4 regions of the Paenibacillus sp. AR247 genome follow, and region 4 is predicted to be linked to each of the others. Evidence: riboswitches for the same ligand, from Rfam matches in the RefSeq annotation. Region 4 holds a riboswitch; each other region holds the start of a gene.

Region 1 (4,294 bases), on a different contig from region 4:
ATGATTCAGTCTCATGGATTAACCCGGCAGACGATGGTTGTCACGATCGGCATGAACGTGCTGAATATTTTCGGCAATTACCTGTTTATTTACGGTCCCGGAGGCTTTCCGAAGCTGGGCGTCGTCGGGGTGGCGATATCCACCGCCTTTGCCCAGTGCGTCGGGCTGGCCGTCAATCTGGTGCTGCTCCGCAAGGCGGCGGGCGTCTACATCCGCTGGAACGACCTGTTCGTGTGGAGCCGTGAGCATATCGGGAAGGTGCTACGCGTCGGCGTGCCGTCCTCGGCCGTGTCCTTGTCGTACTCCGCCAACCAGTTTGTGACCACGGCCTTTATTTCGTCGCTTGGGGCCAGCGTGCTGGCAACGAAAATTTACACGCAGAACATCATGTTCTTCGTCATGATTCTGGCCGTCTCGCTGGGCCGGGGCGGGCAGATCATCGTCGGGCAGCTGGTCGGCGCAGGCCAGAGGGAAGAGGCCTACAAGCAGGTGATCCGGAATTTGATCCGGAGCGAGCTGATCACGCTGGCGGCCGTCGCCGTGCTGACGCTGTTCCGGCAGCCGCTGATGAAGCTGTTCACGACCGACCCGGACATTATCGCGATGGGAGCGGCCCTGCTGCTGCTGAGCTTTCTGCTGGAGCCGGGGCGCAACTTCAACGTCATCCTGGAACGGTCGCTGCAGGCCGCCGGCGACGCCCGGTCCGCCATGATCGTGTCCATCACGGTGACCTGGCTCTTCAGCGTGCCGCTGACGTACCTGCTCGGCATCCATTGGGGATACGGCCTGTACGGTATCTGGGCAGCGTTTATCGCCGACGAATGGCTGCGGGGCATCCTGCTCTGGGTCCGCTGGAGGAGCAAGGCCTGGCAGCGAGCCGCCCGCGCAGGCAGCACAAAAAAACCGCCACTCGGGGATTATCCGGGGTGGCGGTTCTTTGTGCTGGCGCCGAACAGGGACAGATATGCCGAGGAGCGGCGGATCAAGGCGCGGGTATCCGTCGGGAACTCCGGGCCGAGCAGCGGGAGGCGGTTGACGGGAGCGTTCGCCTGGACTTCCGTATCAAGGTCAGCCGTCAGGCCGGAGATCGCAAGCGACGTTCCTCCCCCGATCCGCAACGATGCTGCGGCTCCTTTGGCGTAAGCCGTACGATTCAGCTCGAGAAGGCCGGCATCAAGGGATCTTCCCATGTGTTCGGCTGTTGTGCGCGCGGTATGCTGCTCCAGGCGTGATCTGACATCAAGCAGCGCCATCAGCGCGAGCGGGTATTGATTGTGGTCCGGCTGCTTCAGAATGTGCATGGCCGTCGCGGTGATGGCCTCTTCCAGCGTCAGGCCGCAAATATAACGCAGGCAGCAGCCCCACCGTACCAGGTCGAAGGCTTGCTTGCCTGAGCACAGCAGGCCCTCGGCAAGCCCTTCCTCTCCCGAGTAAGGCAGCTTTACAATGCCGATCCGGCAGTTTTCCAGCCAGCCCAGGCTGTGGTGCTGGTACCTTGGAAGATCGATTTCAAACAGTTCGATGGTGGAGATCAAAGCCCGGTTCATCGTGACATCCTCCTTGACCGTGATTTCATGGATACTCCCTGCCGTCTTGTTCCGGATCGTCACGGCCAGTAGGGTTCCATACATGTGTCCGATTGGTAAACTATCCGCATCATACGTCCAAGGGAGTTCTCTTGGCAAGAAGGCGCGGCGGATTTTTTCGGATCAAAACCAGCATCTTTCCACCGCAAAGTCCAAAATTCCGGCAAAAAGCCGCTTTTTTTCAGCCTAGCGGCTTCAGCCCTATTCCGGCATTATTTTCCGGTCCAATGGGCGGGTTCAGCCATTTGAATGGTTTCCCGCCTTCAGTTATCCAGCAAAGCTAAGGAAAGCGGTAGGAAAGGCCGTAAAACAATGATTCCTACGGATTAGGACCCGTTTTCCCATCAGATCCCCAAATAAAGCAGGGAATCGTATCGTTTCCCTGCTTTACAGTTCGCCGTCCCAGGCGTATATTCATTTCATCATCCAATAGAGTAAGATTTGCGACTTGATGAACGCTGAATTTTCCGATGAAAAGCGGGGGAACCAATCGCAGTCCTCGTCCCACGGAGCTTTATGCTGGGGCTTGCGGCTTGCAGGGGTGAATCGGAGGCAGGATAACGCCTGTTTCCGTAGGGCTACTCTCACGGCCCGAATCCGTCAGCTAACCTCGTAAGCGTAGTTGAGAGCGGAAGAAACTGTGATTTGAAGCGTAAACACAGGGTATCTGCTCTGTGTTTTTCTGTGTGCTCATTTTGAAGGATGAAGCGTGTACATGGAATATGTCTATTCGCTGAATTTCCGCCGGAATGGCGGAGAGCGGGGGAACCGGTCGTGTCTGCAGCATCCGCTGCGGCCATATGGGGTGAATCTCGAAAGTGTAGAGTAGGGCTACTCTTTGGCCCGAATCCGTCAGCTAACCACGCAAGCGTGTTAAGAGAGGCAGCTGTTATTCATGCAGATGGCAAGGCTTATTCAGCCTTGGATTTGGAAGCATGGAAGAGTGTCCTCTTTCCGGTGCTTCTTTTTTGTTGTTTAAAAAAGGAGAAGCATTGATTCCCAAGCGGGCGGCGCCCGCGATTTTGTACAAATAGAGAAAACAGGTTATGTGGGAGAGAGGAGAACATGAAGTGCCCCAGATACAAGTAAACGGAACCACGTTATATTATGAAATTCACGGCAGCGGCACGCCCATCGTGTTCATTCATGGGCATTTGTCGTCCCATCATATGTTTGAGCCCCAGGTCGAATATTTCAGCAAGCGGGCGAAGGTAATCGTGCTGGACCTCCGCGGTTACGGCAATTCGGGGAAGCTTGACGTGGAGGTCGGGCACATTATGGAAACCCAATGCAGCGATCTGTGCGAGCTGCTCAATAAGCTGCATATTTCGCAGGCGACGCTTGTCGGCTGTTCCAGCGGAAGCGCACTCGCCCAGACGTTTGCCGCCCTTCATCCGGACCGGGTCAGCGCCCTGGTACTCGTAGACAGCTACTTCGCCGGATGCTTCGGGAAAAAGAACCATTTGCTGAATATTTGCGAGGCGTGCAGCTGGCTGTCTTATTATTTGCCTGCGGAGTTTTCCTAAGGTCGCTGCGGGTGACGTATAACTCCTGCGCAAGGAGCTGTACCACAAGCGGCCGACAGAGTCGATCAAGCAGCGCATGGAGCTGTTGCGGTATGGAGATGCCCGCCAATTTGGCGCGGCTGCCAATGCCTGTACTGTGCGTCGCAGGCAGTCAAAGCGAGTGGTTCGTCAAGCAAATGCAGCGGGCGGCCACCCTGTTCCGGCATGTGCAGCTGGCGACGATCGAGGATGCGATGTACCCGACCCATTTATGCCAGCCCCATGCATTCAACCGCATGCTGCTGGACTTTTTGATGGACCAGCATATCTACCGGACCCGGGAAGCCTATGGAGGATAGCCCGCGTTCATGGGATTTGCCTCGTGGGAAGAAAATCGCATCTTGAATCGCACTGGCCCTAACCAAACGATCTACTCGCTGTATTAGGCAGCAAGTTAACCGCCCGATAAGAAGGCGGTTAACTGAGCTCTAGCGAGTATTCGTTTTTTCAATGAGACTGATTATATTAAAAAGGGAGGGATGAACCGTCCATCAATATCGGTGAACCCGTATTCCTGGGCAAGATCACCAGCCTGTAGTACCAGTCCGTTTTTCAGTTTCACTTCATCATCCCCAGCTAGGGCTGACACCGCTCGCCCTACGTAATACGGCGACTCCGTGTGTTTCAGAGCATCAACCTCCTTCCAATGAGCTTCATCTGTACCGAAGTTCCTTAATACCAGTTCTGTTCTCATCCAGCCAGGGGAGACCGCTACCACGGTTATTTCAGTGCTTTTGAGATCATGAGCTAATCCGAGCACTGAGCGGTTAATGGTATTCTTGGCGAGGTCGTAATAGAAAGTTCCTAAATACTTATCCTGATCCTGAAATGTGGTATGTACGATCAATCCAGAATCAGCTTCCAGCATAAGCGGAATCGCATAATGGTTTGTCGCTATTTGTGGGCGTACTCCATTCTGAAACATCGCATCCCACATGTTCAGCGGATATTCCCAGAATGGTTTGGATTGTAAATTCACTTCCAAGTCATGCAGTCCCCAGACGTTATTCACTAGGATATGGAGCCGTCCTTGTTCCTGTCGGATTCTCTCGATCAAAGCTTGTGTATCCTCATCACGGGTATGATCGCAACGACATGCGTACGCCTCTCCTCCATGACTTCGAATCTCCTCCACAGTTTCAT
Region 2 (4,294 bases), on a different contig from region 4:
GTCAAAATAAACTTAAAAAATCAACTCAAGCAGCCTGTCTCCATCCATTGGCACGGCTATCCGGTTCCCAACAATATGGACGGAATTCCAGGAGTCACACAAGATGCCGTCGAACCCGGAAAGACCTTCACCTATGAATTTAAAGCCACCATACCGGGAACTTATTGGTACCATTCACATCAAGACAGTGTGAATCAAGTGGACAAAGGCTTGTATGGTTCTCTTATTGTCGAAGACCCCCAAGATACAGCTGACCGCGATTACACCCTTGTGCTCGATGAATGGATGAGTTCTGGAGATATGAACATGGATAACGGTGGGATGAATATGGCAGGACATGATATGAGTATGTATGACCTTTATACGATCAATGGAAAAACAGGTGATGCGATCGATAAGCTTACCGTTAAAGAGGGTGAAAAAGTAAAACTTCGGTTGATTAACGCCGGCTACATCACTCACCGGATGCATTTACACGGTCATTCCTTTAAGGTTGTTGCATCCGACGGGCAGCCCGTGAATGACCCAGCTGTGATCAAGGATCAATTCGTCTCGATTGCTCCCGGAGAACGATATGATATTGAATTTACCGCAGATCATCCCGGAACCTGGTTGCTTGAAGAACATGCTAAGGATAATCGAGCACAAAATATGAGAGCCATTATTCAATACGAAGGTTCCAATTCGAAGCCCGACCCTTCCAATGCCTCCGAAGAACTTCCCGATTTTGATCTGGAGAAGTACGGAACCATGTCTGCATCCGCATTTTCTTTGGATCAAACCTTTGATGAAGACGTGACAATGTATCTAAATACCGAGATGAGAAATGGAGAAATGGTTTACACGATCAATGGAAAGATTTTTCCGGAGACGGATACAATCAAAGTAAAAAGAGGCCCGATGCACCTACACGGCCATTTCTTCCAAGTCTTGAGCAAGAATGGCAAGCCCGTTCAAGGATCTCCGATCATGAAGGACACGCTGAACGTCAAACCTGGCGAAACGTATGAAGTTGCCTTTGAAGCTGACAACCCCGGTGAATGGATGTTCCACTGCCACGATTTACACCACGCGTCCGCTGGAATGGTAACTGATGTGATGTATGATGATTATCAAAATAATTATACGCCTGATCCCACTGTGAACAACGTCCCTGAATAAACAACAAAACGCACCGACTGACTTCAGCCGGTGCTTTCATTTTTGATTTAGGTGGCTTATCCCGACTAGATCAAATTTCGCTGATCATTTTCAGGTAACTTTGTTGACTCACGACGCGGCGTGCTGTAACATACCGATTTTTATAATATGAATCCGATAATTTGCTAATCGTAACGCCTTTACTGCTTGAAGAGTGTGCAAACTCATTATTGCCGATATAAATACCCGCGTGAGAAATTCCCGTACCGTCCGTATTAAAGAATACCAGGTCTCCTGCTCTAAGGTTTTCACGATCTACTGGAGTTCCGGCTTGAGCCTGTGTTTTAGATGTGCGGGGTAAATCTAAATTGAATTTATCGAATATGTATAAAATAAAACCGGAACAGTCAAAACCAGCCACTGATGTGCCGCCCCACTGATAAGGAGTGCCTACGACCTTATCCACCTCACTTTCGAGTTTAACGGAACTGGCAAAGGAACTGGTTGCACTTGCTGAAAAAACAATGGCCGCACCTAACATTGACAAAATTACTTTCTTCACTATGTAGTTCTCCTTCCGATGCCTACGGAGTTAGCTAAGGGTTCGGTAGAAGGTTCCCTCTATTCTTCAATGAGAATATTTCACCCAAAAATGGTTCCCCCGTTTTCAGTATCAAGAAATTCGGCAATAATGATTAAAAAAATGTAACCCTACATAATGTAGTATATAACTAGATTTTTTGTCAATGCCTAATTGATAGATTCCCATTAACCGTAACTTTTTTCACAGATATTTGTTGGATTTTATGGAAGTTTCAACGAAACTGAGTAGGAGTTTGTCGATTTCAATATCCCGATATCGAGGTGCTTATCTTGGTAACGGAACATTTACGCAAGAACAAATAACAATTTTGTAAAGAATTAATCCAAGTAACAGAAAAACCAAGGCAAATAATGATATAGACGCCAAACAAAAAAACCGATCTGGCATTGCCAGATCGGTTAGAGGTATTTACCGTCAGGACACAGTCGAACCATGATCTTCATGCCAAATTTCATGAATGACATCAGCCAAGATGGAGATCGTCCGATAATTTTCTCGAAGCATATTCTCCACTCCGCCAATTTCTATCAAGGCACTGGATTCGACAAGGGATTGATTATATTTACCGTTGCCGCTCGAATGATCCTTTTGATAAATGCCTTTGGAGATTCCGGGTATCTTTTTGTTTAATTTATTTTGAATTCTCGTGGCAAATTGCATTGTTTTTTCCCAGTTTGGGTTATCCCTTCCGACCACAAAATATAATTGAGCATAATCAACATTATTGAATTGGATCGTTGTACGATTTCTGGACTCTGAATCTCGATGGATATCAAATACATATTCGATTGATTTATGGTTAGACAGCTCCTGAGTGAGTGTAGCCTTAGAATACACATACGATTTTGCGTAATTAAAGTTTTGAATTTCTCCGGCGTAATCTTCGGTGGATTGGATGACATTCATTCCTTTTGCCGTTAACTTAGAAGCCAAATCTTTTCCTAATAAAGTAACATTGACTTTAGCGTCAAACGCCTGACTTGGGTTCTTCTGCCCCTCAAGTTCTGGCAGCCAAGATTCCCGGTTGTGCGTATGGTAAATAAGGACTTGAGGTGGACCTGAATGCACTGGATTACTCTTCTGAGGCAATTTCTTCGTTACCGGAGTAATAATTTGATTCTTTGTAGTTAATCGTGTATTGGTCTGATTCGTATCGGATGGCAGGTTGCTTTTAGCTTGTTTCAACGCTTGGGGTGTTGTCGCACTTTTAGATGGAGGGGCTTTCTTTATGGAAGACGTAACCGCTTTTTTCTGAGGATCCATTTCGATGAGCGGATCATTTATTTTCATCTGATGCTCAGGTACTTCTTTCACGGGTAAAGGGGGGACATCCATATACAACGGGATGACTTTTAAGGAGATTATGAAAGATGCTAGGAATGTAAATACCCCTAGTCCTTTAAATGTGGCTTGTTTTGGCATGTAGTTCTCCCTTTCTATATTGTTATGTGTAGTCTATTTCTATTCCATATTTTCATAGAATAGAACAAACGACACATTAGTAAAGAAGGGAAACCATCCGAAAGGAAGGATATTCTTCCTTTCGGGAAGATCTTTATTTGGTTCCATGAACCAGAAGAGATTCTCCAGGAATTTCTATTCCTCGCTTTCCTTCATAGGGTTCAAAGGCCTCCTTGATTTTCGATATCAACCGAGATCGTATTTCATCATCGATACTTCCCAATCCCTTTCCCATCATGCCGGATGCCATTTCTTTTTGGTGTAGAAGCAGCTCCTTGATCGATGAAATCCGCTGAAGGTGCCGAACGGGGCGGATGTCGACATCTTTAAACCCAGCACCTTTAAATATATCACTTAATTCTTCTGGATTTGATAGAGAAAAAACCTTATTTGTTTCCTCCATAGGCAATTCCAACCCTGTTACCTCTTGCAATATTTGCATAGGAAGGCTAAGCACCGGGTATTTTCAGCATTAGACCATACGAGCGCAGCAAAGGCTGCCCCATCCCTTAATACGTGATAGATACCGGTTAATGCCTGATCCAGCCGGGGGATAAACATAAGTCCATGCCTTGAGATAGCTGCGTCGAAGGTTTGAGGCGGAAAATCTAGGTGCTGAGCGTCCATGACGAACGTGGAGAGATTAGCTATTCCTTCCTCCTGAGCTAATGTACTAGCGATCTGCAGCATCCCTTCCGAAATATCTGTGGCCACGACTGAACCCTCCGACCCGACCAAACGTGCAGCCATAAATGACTGCTCCCCCATCCCTGCAGCTATATCCAAGACCTTTTGGCCCGGTTTCAGGCCGGCAGCTTGTAGCATCAATTGTGTAGCTTCCGCCATCATTTCTGCTCTAGCCCCCGAGCTGCTTCTCCATGCTTGAATGACTTGATCTGAACTCCACATTTCGCTCATTGAATCGTTCCCTCCAATATAGAAGATGAGATGTAATGTTTTATGAATGTTCCTAACGTTCATTTTAATAAGAATCAATTATTGAGACGTCTACCTGAGGATGTATTGTTGAAAACTCAACCTCCACCTGGAGGTTGAGTTTTCTCCTATTCAGTAACATCCAAGATCATC
Region 3 (4,294 bases), on a different contig from region 4:
GGCAGAGCGGAGTGCCTTTGTGGTGTTGGTAAAGGGTTCACGAGGCGATATGGGAGTCGTTCTCCTGGATGTTGACAAGGTCTGTGGGCAGGGAGTCTTTCTCCGCTGTCCATGCGCGCTCCATTTCAGCCGTCCATTTGCCGGCCAACGCTTTGGCGTCGTGAGGCGGAATGCTTAGCGAGCGGGCAGCGAGCTGGATGCATGTGCAGACCGCAGATTGCATATAGCCATAAACGGTGTGGTCGCGGCTGGACCCGAGCTGATAGTTGACATAGGCATGCGCCGTGGCCAGGCAGACGGGAGACAGCTCCTTCTGCGCGAGTTCGTCAAGAACCTTCAGATTGAGCCAGGGGTACAGAGCCTGGGCCAGTTTCAAAAGTCTTCTGCCCCGTTGGCGCACCGCTTCATCATTTTCATGTGCAGCGATTCTTCCGAGGATGTACCGGTCAATTCGGGCGATCTGACGGATATCCCGTTGGTCGGCAGCTGCGTAAATCGCCAGAATGGCCGCGCCGTCTTGGCGGACCAAGCGATTCGTCATCGGATGAAGGATGAACCCTTCCAGCTCTTCCTGGCTCTGGATGCGCCCTTCTGCAATTCGGGTTTGGAGGTCAAACACATGGCTGAAGCCTCCAACCGACAAGTCGTTATCCAGCGTTTGCACGTAATCGAGCAGTTTGGTGCTTTTGTCGTTCAACACGGTCACCTCCAGATTATCTTATGACAATAAATATGACGTGAATTGCAGATTGGAATCATCGAACACTATTATTTGTAAGTTAATATTACATAAATATAATGATTTGTCAATGTTAGAGCGACTTATTCACTGTATTAGGTGGTTTTAATGTTATATAATATTACACAAATGATGTTCTAATTCATTTCCCTTTACAATTCGGATGATTTTGTGTATAATAAAAAGTTCGCTAAATGAACTTTGGATATGCGGTAGTGGTGGAATGGCAGACACGCTATCTTGAGGGGGTAGTGGGCGTACGCCCGTGGAGGTTCGAGTCCTCTCTACCGCATCTATGAACACAGAAAGAAGCTTCCTTGGAGAAATCCAGGGAAGCTTTTTTGCTTTGTGGCATGTTGTGTCACTATTCGCTTTTTCCGGATGCAAGCAGCTTGCGGATGTCGTTTTCGATTTTGTCGGGTGTCGTTTTGGGCGCGTAACGCTTGATGACCCTGCCCTTGGAATCGACCAGGAACTTGGTAAAGTTCCACTTGACCGCTTTTGATCCGAGCACACCTGGCGCTTCCCTGGTCAGGTATTGAAACAGTGGATGGGCGTTGCTGCCCTTGACGTCGATCTTCTCAAACATCGGGAACGTGACCCCGTAATTCATCTGGCAGAATTCGCCGATCTCCTCGCTGGTACCTGGCTCCTGATTGGCAAACTGGTTGCTCGGAAAACCGAGAATTTGAAAATGATGGTCGCGGAACTCGTCGTACAGCTCCTGCAGCCCGCGAAACTGCGGCGTAAATCCGCATTTGCTGGCCGTGTTCACGATCAGCAGCACGTCACCTTCATATTCCTTTAACGATACCTCTTTGCCGCGCAGCGTGTTCACTTGAAAATCGTAGACGCTCACTGCCATCCTCCTCCTTTTGTGCTGCTATGAATCATCATCCAGCCGAAGCATTTACCAAGCGCACAATTTAATTTTAAACGATTGAACTGTAATGTCAATGCGGATATTCCTGCGAGCCAGTGTCCCTGAATGACCTGGTTTTCATAAATGCGCCAAATCGGGAGCATGGAAGAGGTAGAAGTCAAAAAGCCAAAATGTAAGCGCTAATAAGGTCCTGAATGTTCCAAAATTCGCGGTTCATGATTTTTAGACTGCCTTTACAGCTTGGAAGGAGCGGGTGTATGATTCAGAGCGTATTCAATACAGTTTCCATTACTAATCGCTGAGTTTCCGCAAAAAAGCGCGGAAATCGGGGGAACCAAACGCGTGCCATGGAGCAGCGAACCGGTGTGAGAGTCGGGGGGCTGCAGCCAGCCGCAGGGGTGAATCCCGGCTACGGATGCCATGGATCCGGCCGGGTAGAGCGACTCTCACCGCTCGAATCCGTCAGCTAACCTCGTAAGCGCCGTTTGAGAGAGGAATGATGAAACTTGCGACCCGAATAAACCTTCGGATCACAGGGGGATCAGCTGGCCTCTGTGTTTTTTTACCCTTTTTTAGCTTACTGGAACAAAAGAGAGCATTCATCACAATCAAATACACTTATCAATAACGCTTAATTTCGGCCGGAAACGGCCGGGAGCGGGGGAACCACAGCGGCCGCCTGGAACGGAAGCCGCCGGGGTGAATCTTTCCGGTACGATAAGTACCGGAAGGTAGGGCGACTCTCACGCCCGAATCCGACAGCTAACCTCGTCAGCGTAACGGGAGAGGCAGCACTTGTCGTGCGCATGTTGAATATAGGACGATCCTATTTATATTCGTCCACATTCAAGAAGCCGCGGGAAAGGTCCTTCTTTCCCTGCGGCTTCTTTTGCGTATTCGCGGCTGCCGCACAGGAGGAGCCTTTGAAATGGACAACGTCGTCATTGTGACCGCGCCGAACGAGGCGGGACGCAATTTTATCAAGCTGCTGATGTATTGGAAGAGGCCCTTTGCCGTTCTGACCAACAGTGCCCGGGAGGAACGCCTCTTGAGAAAAATGGGGGTGCAGCGGATCATCCGGCTGAATACGAATCACGCGGAGGATTGGGTGGTTCCCGAAATAGAGGTCGGCAAAATCTTTCTGTTTGAAAGCAGCCTCAACCTGACCTGCCGCTATTTGCAAATCTGCCGTCCCTGGACGTCGGAACCGGTATATGTCATTACGCAGAGGGGCAGCTCACCCGGCATTTACCGGGGGCTTGGTGCAGATCACATCATTTATACCTTAAACGGCGAAGTCGGATTTTTACTAAAATAAAGATGATTCTAACCATGTAAAGGAGAGACCGGAAACGATGATGGATGTATATATGATACTTGCACTCGCTGCCACTTATGGCGTGTTCTTGTTATTTCTTCATTGGTGCGGCCGAGTGGTGGAAGAAGGGGGCAAAGACCAATGATTGTCGTTGGAGCATTCGCCGTGCTTGTCTTTATCTATTTGGTTTACGCCTTGATCCATCCGGAAAAATTTTGACCGGTATTTTAAATCTGTAAGCCTCAAGGGGCCAAAGCAGAACATGCTCGTAAGAGGGGGAAGCCAACCTTGGATATTTTGCAAATTTGTATCGTGATTTTTGTGCTCCTGCTGCTCGTGAAGCCGGTAGGCACTTACGTATATCATATGTTCTCCAATGAACCGAATCGGACGGACCGGATCTTTGGCGGCGTGGAAAGAGTTCTATACCGGATCATCGGGCTGAAGCAGCTGGGCAGCATGAATTGGAAAAAGTACGCCCTCAGCATGATCGCAACAAATATCTTTCTGGTAGCGATCAGCTATATATTGCTCCGAACGATGGGCGCCCTGCCGGGCAACCCGAGCGGCATCGGCAATATGGAGGCGAGCCTGTCCTTCAACACGGTCATCAGCTTTATGACGAACACGAACCTCCAGCATTACAGTGGAGAGAGCGGCATGTCTTATTTTGGCCAAATGATCGTCATCACGATGATGATGTTTACCTCGGCAGCCTCGGGCCTGGCTATCGCGATTGCTTTTATGCGCGGCATCACCCGCAGGGGTGAGGGGCTCGGGAACTTCTTCGAGGACTTTATCAAGGCGCATGTCCGCCTGTTCGTGCCGCTCGCCCTCATCGTGACCCTGGTGCTGGTCGGGCTCAAAGTGCCGCAGACGCTGGAGCCGATGCGGGCCGTGCAAACGCTGGGAGGCGGCGTGCAGCAGATTCCGCTGGGTCCTGTAGCCTCGCTGGAATCGATCAAGCACCTCGGAACGAACGGGGGAGGTTTCTTCGGCGTCAACTCGGCCCATCCGTTCGAGAACCCGAGCCCGCTGACCAACGTGATCGAAATTCTCAGCATGTGGACGATTTCAGCGTCGCTGCCTTACACGTTCGGACGGTTCGCCCGGAACAAGAAGCAGGGCTGGATGATTTTCAGCGTCATGATGACGCTGTTCGTAGCGTTCCTGTGCCTGACGTATTTCGCGGAAAAAGCCGGCAACCCGCTGATCAACCAATTGGGAATCAACAGCTCGGCCGGCAGCATGGAAGGCAAGGAGGTGCGCTTTGGTATCGCGCAGTCCGCGTTGTTCACGACGGTCACCACCGCCGCAACGACGGGGTCGGTCAACAACATGCATGATACGCTGA
Region 4 (4,294 bases):
CATTGCACACCTCATCCATGAGAAATAGAATTGAATCCTTTCGGAATCGACCGCGTTTACATCCTTGCAACATGGTCGCTTTCACAAAAAACGGTTTATATTATTTATCGACACCATTCTCTTTTTTTTTAAGGGATATTTTCCGGTATAATGAAATGACAAGGTTCATCTGTCCTACAAAATCAAGTCCGAGCAGCATACCGTGAAGGGAATAATCACAGCACAAACGGGTGACGAATGGCCCACTTGAGACCCTGACACAGGGGCGCATGGAGCAGGGCATTCACCATTCACAATAATCGCTTATAGATCGTATGAGTAACTAAACTTCGATATGGAGGGAATGGCATGGGTGTTAAGCATGGTCGTGACTATGACGGCATATTGACCGATTTGACGGCAGCTGTCGGGGAAATTCCGGACAGTTATTTATTTTTTGAAATGGCGGAGCAGGATTGGATGCAGCTGGGCATCGAAGAGAAGCGTGAGGTGCATGAGGCGCTGGCGGAGGATTTGTTCTATGCGCTGGGAGCCGAACCTGTCATCACCGTTGGAAGCGGTATCGTGATGTATGACAAGGACCATCACCGGATCAACCTCTTGATCGGCGACGAGGAGCTGACCGTAGTCTCACTGATATAGTCCCTGGGGCCGGATGGATTTTTTAAACCCGTCCATGGTAAGATATTATTCGTATGTACTCTCCTTGGAGAAGCATGATTACATTCAGGGATGAATACAATGGGTAAAGGTTTTTCGCCCGAGCATACATTAATGACACATCCTGGTGAACCTCGGGGATGTTAGGTTTCAGGGAGGAACGGAAGAATGGTATATACGCAAGAAGAAGTAGAAACGCATTTGTCTAAGCTGGAAGGCTGGGAGCTTGAAGAGGGCCGCTGGATCGTGCGCAAATACGTTTTCTCCAATTTCATGAAGGGCATTTCCTTTGTGGATGAGGTTGCGGCCATTTCAGAGGCTTTTGGCCACCACCCCTTTATTACGATTGATTATAAAAATGTGACGCTGCGTTTGACTTCATGGGATGAAGGCGGGATTACGTCCCTGGATGTCAAGGAGGCTCACCAATTTAACGAACTGTTTGAAAAAATGCGTTCCGGCGAAAAAAGGTAACGAGAATAATGCAGCAAATAAAAACACGCTCGATCTCTTCAGCTTTCAACTTGTCTTTAAAGGATGGCATGCCGCCTTTACCTTTAGTGATAATGGTGTAAATCTCTTCAGCGGACAGTTGGCTTCCGATCTTTTGAAGGTTCGGGCCTACGGCACCCTGAAGCTGATCCCCGTGACAGCTAATGCAGCCCTGTGCTTTAATCGTAGATTCGGCCGCTGCGGCGTCCATCGTAACTTCCGGCATGGTCGGCTTCTCTTCTTCCGCCACCTGCTCTTTGCCTGGAAGCGTAAACATGAGCACAATTGCCATAACCACTGCGATCGTTAATACACCGCTCATGATCCATTTTTGCATCCGTTTTCGTCCTTTCTATGTAAACTGTCATTCTTCATTCCTTCATTATAACGGAACAAGCCATCACATCAAATAGTTTGTGTCAAAAAAGCAAACGAATCCAAACTTGGGGCCACCAAAAATACACAAATTTGTACCATTTTTATGATGATGGAATTTTCAAAGTTAGATCCCTTCATAGACCATACAGTGAAACAGCTGTTCACCTTCAGGGGTCAGCTTGGGGTAGGTATCAGCGATAACAAACCCCGACTTCCCGTAAGCCCGGATGGCCCGCTTATTCCATGTGTGCACTTCAAGGTCGATTTCGTCCCCAGGCCGTTTTTCCCGGGCTGCGCCGACCACAGCCTGCATAAAGCTCTTACCCAGCCCCTGGCCGCATAAATCAGGCCGCATGCCAACACCAAGCCGGGTCACGCCTGCCAAGGGAAAGAACTGCGCGAACCCGCACAAGGTATGTTCAGCATCCAGGACGGACACATACTGGCTTTGCCTCACCTCAGGATCACCAAATTCGACGCCAAGCGCCTCCATCTGATCCCACGGCAGCCAGCCGTATAAATCGTATGGAGGTTCGTACGCCCAACCGCAGACGGTCTCAGCATGCTCCCGGGTCATGGGAACGATCATGAAGCTCTCATGTTGGAGGTTCATGTGCAGATCTCCCTTCCAGACCTCCCTGTAGGATTTGAACATTAGAGAAAAAATATTCCGGATTGCCGCAGATATCTGTTTAATTCCGGAATATAGGGGTAAATGAGGAGTAGCGGGCGGGAATGGAAGGGTTACCCATTTCTGTCCGCAAAAAATCCCGCAAAAGGAGATTTCGGCAAAAATCTCATTCTACGGGATCTCGTACCCTTGCTTTACCTGCATTACTGGACGTCATCTACGTCCTCGGAATCGACGGCGGCGGTTTTGTATTTATCCGTACTCATGATTCGTTTGGCGCCAACGTAGCGGTTGACGTAGTAGCTGTCGCTCAGAGAGCTGATGATCACACCGCGAGAAGTGGAGGCATGTGCGAATTTTCCGTCGCCGACGTAAATTCCGACATGGGATACTCCGGCTCCCGATGTATTAAAGAATACCAAGTCGCCTGCTCTCAGATCACTGCGGGATACGGCCGAACCCATGCTGAACTGGGATCCAGACTGATGGGGCAGATCGATGCCCAATTGATCAAATACGTACATTGTAAATCCCGAGCAGTCAAATCCGCTTGTTGTGGTTCCGCCCGTTCTGTACTTGGTTCCGATCGCACTGTCGATCACTTTATCCATCTTGGAATCCGCGAAAGCGCTTCCTGTGCCGACCGTGAGCACGATGGCGAAACTTATGACTGCTGCTGCAAGTTTCTTCTTCAAGTAAAATACCCCTTCCGGCGCCTGCGAGGTTAGCTTAAGGATTCGGTAGAAGGCCCCCTATGATCCCTCTGAAGCAAGATCAATTCACCCATAACTGGTTCCCCCGCTTTCCTTAGTGTGAGGAAATTCGGCATGAACTTTTTACACTATGTATAATTCCCTGTTACTTCTTATTCGTTCGCAACTTTGTGTCAGGTAAAGATTACAAAGTTGTTACTATCGCTGGGACTATTGTAACAAAGGAATCGGACTTTGGCAATTGTTTCTAACAGAAAAAGAAGATTTGTAGGAAAAATTATAGGAAATGATGTTTATTTGTTGGACGAGTGGGTAAAAGAAATGACAAGGGTGGAAAAAACAGGAGAAAATCGTGGACTTACTCGTTTAAAAAATTTTTTTGAAATGCTGTTACCTTTTCGGTGGTTCGTACGTCTAATAAGTAACAACAAACCCGCGGGGCGATTTCGGCAAAAATCAGCGGCGCGGGTTGTTCTGGATATGCATTGTTTTCGAGAGATAATCAATTGTAAACCGCAGCTTGGTATTTGGCCGTACTCATGACCCGTTTGGCGCCAACGTAGCGGTTGGCGTAGTAGCTTTGGCTCAGTTTGCTAATGGTAACGCCTTTCGAAGAGGACGCGTGCGCGAATTTTCCGTTGCCGATGTAAATGCCGACATGGGAAACGCCTGCGCCTAGGGTGTTAAAGAAAACAAGGTCTCCTGCTCTCAGCTGGCTTTTGGAAACAGCGGTACCTGTTTTATATTGCGCAGCCGATACACGCGGGAGGGTTAACCCCAGCTTTTGGTACACGTAACGGGTAAAACCGGAGCAATCGAAGCCGTTCGTAGTTGTTCCGCCGGTTTTGTAAGAAACGCCGATCGTGTTGTTAACGATGTGATTCAGAGATGAATCCGCAAATACGCTGCCGGTGCCCATGGAGAACGCAAGTGTAAGGCCCAGCGCTGCGGCTGCCAACTTCTTCTTCAAAAAAATAAACCCCTTCCAATGCCTGCGAGGTTAGCTTAAGGATTCGGTAGAAGGTCCCCTATGATCCCTCTGTAGCGAGATCAATTCACCCAAAATTGGATCCCCCGCTTCCTGGTGCCCGGGAATTCGGCTCGTGATGATTGCACCGGAAATGGACATGCTGACAAGTTACCTATAATCGTACATACCAATCAAATGAACGGACAAATGATGAAATCAGTTACAGCAAAGTCAAAATCGTTACAGCAAAGATTACAAAGTTGTTACTAAGTTCGTACTCGGATTATTTTAACAGAGGATTTATACTTTGGCAAATGGTTAACAATCATTTTACAACAAAAACCCCGCCTCTTTTCAACAGAAAGAGACGGGGTTCTTCTTTTATCAGCGGATTAAAGTGATGACAAAATTTTAACTATTCCGAAATATTTTTTTTCGTACGGTTCATTT

The links. Region 4 has a riboswitch for cyclic di-AMP ahead of CPT76_RS25670 (C40 family peptidase). Riboswitches for the same ligand answer to the same signal wherever they lie in the genome.
Region 1: another riboswitch for cyclic di-AMP. It lies ahead of CPT76_RS00965 (alpha/beta fold hydrolase); the one in region 4 lies ahead of CPT76_RS25670 (C40 family peptidase).
Region 2: another riboswitch for cyclic di-AMP. It lies ahead of CPT76_RS18820 (C40 family peptidase); the one in region 4 lies ahead of CPT76_RS25670 (C40 family peptidase).
Region 3: another riboswitch for cyclic di-AMP. It lies ahead of CPT76_RS34045 (hypothetical protein); the one in region 4 lies ahead of CPT76_RS25670 (C40 family peptidase).

What each region holds. Positions count from the first base shown of each region.
Region 1 is NZ_PCZT01000002.1:125,212-129,505, reverse strand. Features, by position in the region: gene CPT76_RS00970 (MATE family efflux transporter) at 1-1,143, shown strand, start outside; cyclic di-AMP (ydaO/yuaA leader) riboswitch at 2,033-2,220, shown strand; cyclic di-AMP (ydaO/yuaA leader) riboswitch at 2,308-2,473, shown strand; gene CPT76_RS00965 (alpha/beta fold hydrolase) at 2,657-3,112, shown strand; gene CPT76_RS00960 (alpha/beta fold hydrolase) at 3,205-3,450, shown strand; gene CPT76_RS00955 (SDR family NAD(P)-dependent oxidoreductase) at 3,612-4,294, opposite strand, start outside.
Region 2 is NZ_PCZT01000009.1:2,200,036-2,204,329, forward strand. Features, by position in the region: gene CPT76_RS18815 (multicopper oxidase family protein) at 1-1,161, shown strand, start outside; gene CPT76_RS18820 (C40 family peptidase) at 1,232-1,702, opposite strand; cyclic di-AMP (ydaO/yuaA leader) riboswitch at 1,707-1,838, opposite strand; gene CPT76_RS18825 (stage II sporulation protein P) at 2,159-3,166, opposite strand; gene CPT76_RS18830 (hypothetical protein) at 3,300-3,620, opposite strand; gene CPT76_RS18835 (class I SAM-dependent methyltransferase) at 3,626-4,123, opposite strand; gene CPT76_RS38415 (multicopper oxidase domain-containing protein) at 4,270-4,294, opposite strand, start outside.
Region 3 is NZ_PCZT01000025.1:251,008-255,301, reverse strand. Features, by position in the region: gene CPT76_RS34060 (urease accessory protein UreF) at 38-697, opposite strand; tRNA gene CPT76_RS34055 (tRNA-Leu) at 949-1,031, shown strand; gene CPT76_RS34050 (glutathione peroxidase) at 1,104-1,598, opposite strand; cyclic di-AMP (ydaO/yuaA leader) riboswitch at 1,909-2,119, shown strand; cyclic di-AMP (ydaO/yuaA leader) riboswitch at 2,241-2,413, shown strand; gene CPT76_RS34045 (hypothetical protein) at 2,551-2,940, shown strand; gene kdpF (K(+)-transporting ATPase subunit F) at 3,082-3,159, shown strand; gene kdpA (potassium-transporting ATPase subunit KdpA) at 3,229-4,294, shown strand, end outside.
Region 4 is NZ_PCZT01000017.1:35,591-39,884, reverse strand. Features, by position in the region: gene motA (flagellar motor stator protein MotA) at 1-3, opposite strand, end outside; gene CPT76_RS25690 (hypothetical protein) at 349-642, shown strand; gene CPT76_RS25685 (4a-hydroxytetrahydrobiopterin dehydratase) at 829-1,134, shown strand; gene CPT76_RS25680 (c-type cytochrome) at 1,091-1,489, opposite strand; gene CPT76_RS25675 (GNAT family N-acetyltransferase) at 1,655-2,143, opposite strand; gene CPT76_RS25670 (C40 family peptidase) at 2,365-2,856, opposite strand; cyclic di-AMP (ydaO/yuaA leader) riboswitch at 2,860-2,999, opposite strand; gene CPT76_RS25665 (C40 family peptidase) at 3,377-3,844, opposite strand; cyclic di-AMP (ydaO/yuaA leader) riboswitch at 3,849-3,986, opposite strand.